2 linked regions of the Pseudovibrio sp. M1P-2-3 genome follow. The protein of the gene in region 2 interacts with the protein of the main gene of each other region in a pairwise test. Links are inferred from orthologs where the notes say so. Each region holds a gene or a part of one and is shown on either strand. Other genes may lie near its edges.

Region 1 (2,817 bases), 760 kb from region 2 along the record:
GTGTTGCAAATCCCTGCGTACTTATGTCGCCAGACAGACCTGTTGGTTGCCGCAGCAAAAACCGGGCGTGTGATTAATGTTAAAAAAGGGCAATTCCTTGCGCCTTGGGACATGAAAAACGTAATGAACAAAATTGTTCAAAGTGGTAACCCCAACGTGCTCCTGTGTGAAAGAGGAACAACTTTTGGTTACAACACGTTGATCACTGATATGCGCGGCTTACCAACAATGGCTGCTATGGGTGCGCCTGTTGTCTTTGATGCGACGCATTCGGTTCAGCAGCCAGGGGGGCAGGGCGGCTCATCTGGAGGTCAGAGGGAGTTTGTTGCAACGTTGGCGCGCGCTGCCGTGTCTGTCGGTATTGCTGGTTTGTTTATCGAAACTCACGATGATCCAGACAATACAGCCTCCTCTGATGGTCCCAACATGATCCCGCTGGACCGCCTGAAGGAGCTTCTTGCATGGCTCAAGGAATTTGATGCCGTTGCTAAGTCTAAAACATTCGAGATTTGATAGTTTTACGGAAATGCCTCTCTCACTTGCCAAGTGGGGGAGGTGAATAGGGACAGCTTAAAGAAACTTATCCCTAAGGAGTATTGACCTCTTCCCTATTTATTGAACCTAAGGTAGAAGCAGCGTTGAACCAAACCCTTGACGCTATTGGTAATCTGGAGAATAAGATGACAGCAATCATCGATATTGTCGGCCGCGAGATCCTCGACAGCCGTGGTAACCCTACAGTTGAAGTCGACGTCCTATTGGAAGATGGTTCCTTTGGTCGTGCTGCTGTTCCGTCTGGTGCGTCCACAGGTGCGTTTGAAGCTGTTGAACGCCGTGATGGCGGCGAGCGCTATCTGGGTAAAGGTGTTGAGGGCGCCGTAGAAGCTGTAAATAGTGAAATATTTGATGCCATTGGCGGTATGGATGCCGAAGATCAAGTTAAAGTTGATCGGGCAATGATTGATCTGGACGGTACCGAGAACAAAGGGCGCTTGGGCGCAAATGCTATTCTTGGTGTGTCCCTTGCTGTTGCAAAAGCTGCGGCTGAGGCGTCTGCTCTCCCGCTTTACCGTTATGTTGGTGGCGTTGGCGCGCGTACCCTACCTGTTCCAATGATGAATATCATCAATGGCGGTGAGCATGCCGATAACCCGATTGACTTTCAAGAGTTCATGATTACGCCGGTTGGTGCTTCGTCCCTGCGTGAAGCTGTTCGTATGGGGTCTGAGGTTTTTCATAATTTGAAAAAAGGCCTGTCAGCTGCTGGTCACAACACAAATGTTGGTGATGAGGGCGGGTTTGCGCCAGGTATTGGCTCCACTGATGAAGCTATCGGTTTTATATTAAATGCCATTGAAAAAGCTGGGTATACGCCTGGTGATGACGTTATGCTGGCGTTGGATCCCGCATCGACTGAGTTTTTTGCTGATGGAAAGTATAACCTGAAAGGCGAAAGTAAAGTTCTGGGTCCGCAGGAAATGGCCCGCTACTACGAAGACTTGGTCTCCAAATACCCGATCTTCTCTATTGAAGATGGTATGGCGGAAGAAGATTGGGAAGGCTGGAAAGCTCTGACTGATGCAATTGGTGACAAGTGCCAGCTTGTTGGGGATGATTTGTTTGTGACAAATACACAGCGTCTTTCCCGCGGCATTCAAGGCGGTATCGCGAACTCCATTCTTGTTAAAGTGAACCAGATCGGCTCTTTGACTGAAACGATGGAAGCCGTTGAAATGGCTCACAAAGCTGCCTACACCTCCGTTATGTCGCACCGTTCTGGTGAAACAGAGGATAATACAATTGCTGACCTTGCTGTGGCTTTTAATTGCGGTCAGATTAAAACAGGTTCGCTGTCCCGTTCCGATCGTATTGCGAAATACAATCAACTCATTCGCATTGAAGAAGAGCTTGGACCGCAAGGTCACTTTGCAGGTCGTTCAATTCTGCGTGGCTAGAGCGTGTTCCGTTTGATTGAAAGCAATCAAACGACAAGAATTCGCTCAATATAAATCAGTTGGAGCACGAGGCGTGAGTGAAATGAACGTAACGTGCTCTAATCTCTCCATATTTGGAGAGAGTTGGTATAAGGGTTCTGCTGCTTGGGAGGACCCTTTTTCTTTTAGGTTAAAAAGTAAAGGCAGTGGTGACGATGGAAGTGTCCGTCTTGCCAAATTGAATCAATGAGGAGGCTCTACGAGAAGTGATTTTTGGCGAAAGCAATCAAAAAAACGCCTGCAACCAGTTCTAAAGGTTACTTACGTAAAGAATATTAATTATAGATTGGGAAAGCTATTGGCTGGGGATCCTGGACTCGAACCAGGACCGACGGAGTCAGAGTCCGCTGTTCTACCATTAAACTAATCCCCAGCAGAACCAATAGGTTAGCAGCGTTCATTACAAATATTTGTAAAGTGTTTTGCAAATGCGCCGTTGGGTGGTTCTATATATGTCCCGATTCTCCGGGTCAATACTAGCCCTGAAAAAAATGCCATTGGTTGTTCTTTTTTTAAAGTTTTCCCACAGAGCTGTTGAGGTGAGTGTTGTCCCATCCCTTCTCTTTGGCTAGCCAAAGAGAAGGGATGGGACATTGCCGCTCTTAAGCTATTTTTTTATTCCGATCCCGGATCAGGCTGAACATCGCCCTTACAATGTAACAGGAGAGCGTAAGCCTATGTGAAGTAGCGGATCGAGTGTGGGAGGCAGTCAAGGCATGCAGGGCATTATTGGTTGGTTCTGCCCTCTTGAAACGTGATTGGATTCAACCCAACGACATGAATTCGACAAAAATATAAAAGTTAGAGTGCTAGGTGTGAATGG
Region 2 (5,325 bases):
CACTTCGACGTCAAAATGCAACTGGTTAGCAGGATGGCCGAAGTTAAGAGAATGGAGTTTGCTCCCCAACAACTGCGGGCAATGCGCCACATCTGGCACCACGGCCAATGCACCTCAATGGATCTGGTGAAAACACTGAAACGGGACAAAGGGCAGATAAGCCGGATAATTGACGAGCTTTGTAAGGATGAAATGGTTGAACGGATACCCAATCCTGAAGACAAGCGCAGCAGGCTCCTTATTCTTTCGCAAAAGGGCTATGACTTTTTCGCCCATGTGGAAGCCGTTGAAGCTGAATTTTCCGAGGCAATGATAAAGAACATCAGCCCTGAAGAACTGGAGGTCTTTTTCTCGGTTTCCGACCGTATTTCGGAAAACCTCAAGAACATCGACTAGGCAGCAACACCATGATTAACGACTACGGGTAACTATAATCAATTTTTATCTGTGCTGACAAAGGCATGCCACAGGACAATCACTTTATTCTTCTACACTAAATAATCAAAAGTTATATGTAGAAGGCAAAATATGTGAATGAATACAATAAGAACGCTTATTTATAATACAGCTTTTTATTCCTCTACCCTGATATTGATGCTTGTGGCCCTGCCCGTATTCTTGCTACCGCGAAAGTATGGAATGTGGGTCATGACGTGCTGGTCTGTTTTGGGGCGGTTTTGGTTGCGCTGGCTCGTCGGAATTAAATCCGAGTTTAGAGGAACCGAACATATTATCCAAGGTGGATGTATTGTTGCGTCCCAGCATCAATCCGCATGGGACACGTTTGGTATGTGCGCCTTACTCCACGATCAAGCCATTGTAATTAAAAAGCAGCTTTTATACATCCCACTCTTTGGATGGTATGAAAAGAAATTCAAGCTTATTGCTGTTCGCAGAGATAGCCGTATCCACGCAATGGGCGACATGGTGAAACAGGCCAAAGCAGCGATTAAAGAAGAGCGAAATATACTTATATTTCCAGAGGGTACCCGCAGGGCCCCAGGAGCTGTTCCCCAGTACAAATCCGGTATCTACTTTATCTACAAAAGACTGAATTGCCCCGTTGTCCCTGCGGCTTTAAACTCGGGCCTGTACTGGCCAAGGCGTGACATTCTTAATCCGCCTGGAACTATTCGCGTTGAATTTCTTCCCGCCATTCCACCAGGCCTTCCCAAAAAAGAATTTATGTCAGAGCTATCTCAAAGAATTGAGAGCGCTTCAGACAGGCTCTTGAACGAGTCAGAACTAGAAGTTCCAGACAATCCGCTACTTAAAGCAGCGCGTGAGCGGCAAAAACAGTGGCAGGAGAACGGCAAGACTGAATGCGCCCCTGAGAAACCAAAGACACTGACCTAATCTCTAGTCGGCACAAGAACAAGCACCACCAATGACTATTTCAGTAACCATAGGGGAAGTTTAGGTGCCCTTTGGCAGCTGGTTGCTAACTCTTGCACTCTACTTTTAAAAGTTGGAGCCTTTTCAAAACACCAATCTTTTAAGTAACTGCCCTGAGTAAAGTGCCTATGAGTATCCTAAGAACTATCCTTTTCAATATTGTGTTTTACCTATCAACTATTGTGTACCTTATTGTAATCTCTCCCATTCTTGCTTTACCGCGTAAAAAAGGCCTTTGGGTTTACCCTTGGTGGGGTCTTATGGCCCGCTTCCAGCTTCGGTGGATCGGCGGTATAAAATCGGAAATTTTGGATGTAGACAGAATTCCTAAAGGGGGCTGCATAGTTGCCATTAAACACCAATCCTCATGGGAAGCGATTACCCTTTACTCCCTGTTTCAAGATTCCGCATACATCATCAAACGTGACCTTACCTATGTCCCGCTGACAGGTTGGTATTTACTGAAGTACAAGTTTATAACCGTGCATCGGGGGGAGCGATCCCTCACCGTTGCAAAAATGATTGATGATGCCAAAACAGCAATCAATGACGGGCGAACTATTGTTATATTCCCGGAAGGGACCCGCCAACCTCTTGGGGCCGCTCCAAAATATAAGCTTGGCATCTGTAACCTCTACAATGAGTTGGGGTGCCCCGTTATTCCCATCGCAGTGAACTCAGGCGCCTACTGGCCGCGGCACGGTTTTTTCTGCCCACCTGGAACCATTCGGGCACAGGTTCTTCCTGCTATCCCTCCGAATTTGCCTCAAGACGAATTCATGAAAATTCTTACGGAGAGTCTCGAAGAAGCATCAAACCGGCTTCTGGATCAGGCAGAAGCTGAAACACCAGACAATCACTATATTAAAGAAGCGCGGGAGCGGCAAAAGCAGTGGCAAGCGAACGACGGGAGTGATTTCCCCAGCTGAAAACCATGGATATTTGCCTGATCCCTTAGCTCCCAGCTTTGAAATTGCGCAGATATTAGAACCAAATACCAGCCCCCCCATCTTGCACCATGCATCTTGCCGTGATAGCGCCATGCCATCTGTTTTTGTTGCTGCTGGAAGTAAGACATGACCAATCCACTCGTTATCGCCCCTTCAGTTCTTGCCGCTGATTTTTCCAAGCTCGGACAGGAAGTCAAAGATGTCTCCAAGGCCGGTGCCGACTGGATCCATCTGGACGTGATGGATGGGCATTTTGTTCCCAACATCAGCTTTGGCCCCGCTGTTATCTCTTCCATTCGCCCGCATAGTGACAAGATTTTCGACACCCATTTGATGATCGAACCCTGCGACCCTTATCTGGAAGCCTTTGCCAAGGCCGGGTCCGACTACATCACCGTTCATGCAGAAGCCACAAAACACCTGCATCGTTCATTGCAGGCCATTCGTGGTCTAGGCAAAAAGGCAGGGGTTTCCTTGAACCCGTCCACGCCAGAAAGCACACTGGAATACGTTCTGGACAGCCTCGACATGATTTTGATCATGACAGTAAACCCCGGATTTGGTGGCCAGAAGTTTATTGAGGGTATGGTGGAGAAGACCCGCCGTGTGAAACAAATGATCGGGGATCGCCCGATCCGCATCCAGATTGATGGCGGCATCACCCCTGAAACGGCCCCGCTGGTGACGAACGCCGGAGCCGACACACTCGTGGCTGGATCTGCTGTGTTTAAAGGCGGCAGCGTAGACAGCTACCGCGCCAACATGGACGCGATTAGAAAAGCGTGCGCCTAAGATTTAGCCCAAAGAACATGGAGGGCCACATCATGCGGCCCTTCTTTTTACCTCACTCCGCCAGCACATTTGCAGCCGCACTGGCTGCCTCGTTAAACAGAACCACGTCTGTTCCGTAGCAAATGAAGGTGTATCCGGCTTTGGCGCAATCGCGGGCGTGTTTGGGGGTTATGGCGTAGATACCGGCGATCTTTCCATGTTCCACTGCCTTTTCGGCGATGTTTTCGTGCAGTGTTTCGGAACGCCTTGAGAAGGGGTCCACACTCACACCGCTGGTGATGGAAATTGAAAGGTCGGAAGGGCCGACGAAAACGCCGTCCAGCCCCTCAACCTTGATAATATCATCCAGATTGCACAGCGCCTCTTCACTTTCGATCATGGCCAAACACAAAATGCGGGAGTTAGCGTCTTTAAAGTAGGTTTGCTCGTCAGTTCCTTGAAGGCGGGCAGCTCCCAGCGGACCATAACTGCGCGCACCCACAGGTGGGTACTTGGTGAACTCCACCAGTTTTTTAGCGTCTTCCACCGTGTTGATCATGGGCGCGATGATCGCATGCACGCCAAGGTCCAGCGCCCAGCTGGCCTTTGCAAAATCCCCCACGCGAATGCGCATGACCGGATCGACACCGCAATGGGCCAAGCTCACCACGGCTTCGCGCAGTTCCTCATCAGTAATCTGACCATGCTGGGTATCCAGAGTGACAGCGCTATAGCCCGCCCGTGCATAAAGTTCGCACAAGGCGCTTTGCCCGAGTGTGGACCAGCCCCCCACAACAACCTCGCCTGCTGTCAGTTTTTCAAAAAGCATAGATTTGATCGTCATCGTGTCCTCTCCGATCCTTTTGAAACCACTTTAGCGCACGCCTCATCGAATACCGCTGAATGACACTATAGCCTAAATGGGCAGATCTTTTTCAAGAAGATAACTAAACCACATTCAGCTAAATTGAGCTGGTAAGATATGATCAAATTTTATTTTTATGGAAAATCTGCGGGTATCGGACAATAAGGTCCTGCGCCTCTTTTGAGCGCGCCAAGAAAAAGCCGGCGCTTTACGGCACCGGCTTTCCTAAAATGGTTTCTTAATTCAAACGTTTTGCTTGAGCTCTTCATGGGCCTGCGCCAGAAGCTGGTCCATGGTGCGCCGCACTTGATGTTCTGATTGGTCAACTCCGCCCGCCTGAAGGGATTCATAGACTATTTTGAAAACTTCATCGCCATCTGGGTGGCTAATTTCTGCGGAAACGAGAGAGGTGGTCAACTCTTCGGTTTTAGCGGTATCAAGCGCCAGTTTTTCCGCGGCCCACAGGCCCAGCAGTTTATTTCTGCGCGCAACAGCTTTAAAGCGGGTTTGCTCAGTTGCTGAGAAAGTCCCTTCAAAACTTTTTTCACGATCGTCAAATGTTGTCATATTCGCCCTCCGATATATCGGGGATATCCCTCCCGATGAACCTAGGAAAATGTGGTTGTATCTAAACACAGGATCAACTGAGTTCAAAGAGATATGTCAAACAGAGCGCATTTTCCTATCTAAACCTCATCCCAAATAGGTATTTGTGATTTGTGCAAAAGTCGGTTAAGTTCCGCGCCGCAACACAGAGTAGCTTTTTGTTTGTCGCATTTAGGGTAAATCGGCATATTCAGTAACCAGACTAGACTGATCCTATTTGCCATGGATGCGCCCTTCGAACTATAGTTTGCTCATTGGACTCTCTAAGAACAGTGGTAACTGCCATGAATCGCCGCCGACGTATTTACGAGGGCAAGGCTAAAATCCTTTACGAAGGACCAGAGCCCGGAACGCTAATTCAGCATTTCAAAGACGACGCAACTGCTTTTAATAACCAAAAACACGAGGTTATTGATGGTAAGGGGGTTCTGAATAACCGGATTTCCGAGTACATTTTCAACCACCTGAATAATCTGGGTATTCCAACCCACTTTATTCGCCGCCTGAACATGCGCGAGCAGCTTATCCATGAAGTGGAAGTGATTCCGATTGAAGTGGTGGTGCGCAACGTTGCTGCCGGTTCTTTGTGTAAGCGTTTGGGTGTTCAGGAAGGCACGCGCCTGCCCCGCTCCATTATCGAGTTCTACTATAAGAACGACGAGCTGGGTGACCCGCTGGTCTCTGAGGAACATATCACCTCCTTCGGCTGGGCCACTCCGCAGGAGCTGGATGACATGA

The links. The genes of interacting proteins can lie anywhere in the genome.
Region 1: the proteins of rpe (region 2) and eno interact in binary tests that used the Escherichia coli proteins (3 or more experiments, as listed by UniProt). The link is inferred for Pseudovibrio sp. M1P-2-3 from one-to-one orthologs.

What each region holds. Positions count from the first base shown.
Region 1 is NZ_JARRCW010000001.1:1,835,206-1,838,022, forward strand. It holds eno (phosphopyruvate hydratase), read left to right. Parts: upstream 1-680; coding sequence 681-1,955; downstream 1,956-2,817. Other genes in the region: kdsA (3-deoxy-8-phosphooctulonate synthase), read left to right, coding at 1-513. UniProt on the Escherichia coli protein: Catalyzes the reversible conversion of 2-phosphoglycerate (2-PG) into phosphoenolpyruvate (PEP). It is essential for the degradation of carbohydrates via glycolysis.
Region 2 is NZ_JARRCW010000001.1:1,072,841-1,078,165, reverse strand. The notes cover bases 1,427-4,304. They hold rpe (ribulose-phosphate 3-epimerase), read left to right. Parts: upstream 1,427-2,471; coding sequence 2,472-3,137; downstream 3,138-4,304. Other genes in these bases: P6574_RS04905 (DUF1476 domain-containing protein), read right to left, coding at 4,225-4,304; P6574_RS04910 (HpcH/HpaI aldolase family protein), read right to left, coding at 3,190-3,960; P6574_RS04920 (lysophospholipid acyltransferase family protein), read left to right, coding at 1,524-2,324. In the rest of the region: P6574_RS04930 (MarR family winged helix-turn-helix transcriptional regulator), read left to right, coding at 1-396; P6574_RS04925 (lysophospholipid acyltransferase family protein), read left to right, coding at 535-1,356; more of P6574_RS04905, read right to left, coding at 4,305-4,548; purC (phosphoribosylaminoimidazolesuccinocarboxamide synthase), read left to right, coding at 4,872-5,325. UniProt on the Escherichia coli protein: Catalyzes the reversible epimerization of D-ribulose 5-phosphate to D-xylulose 5-phosphate.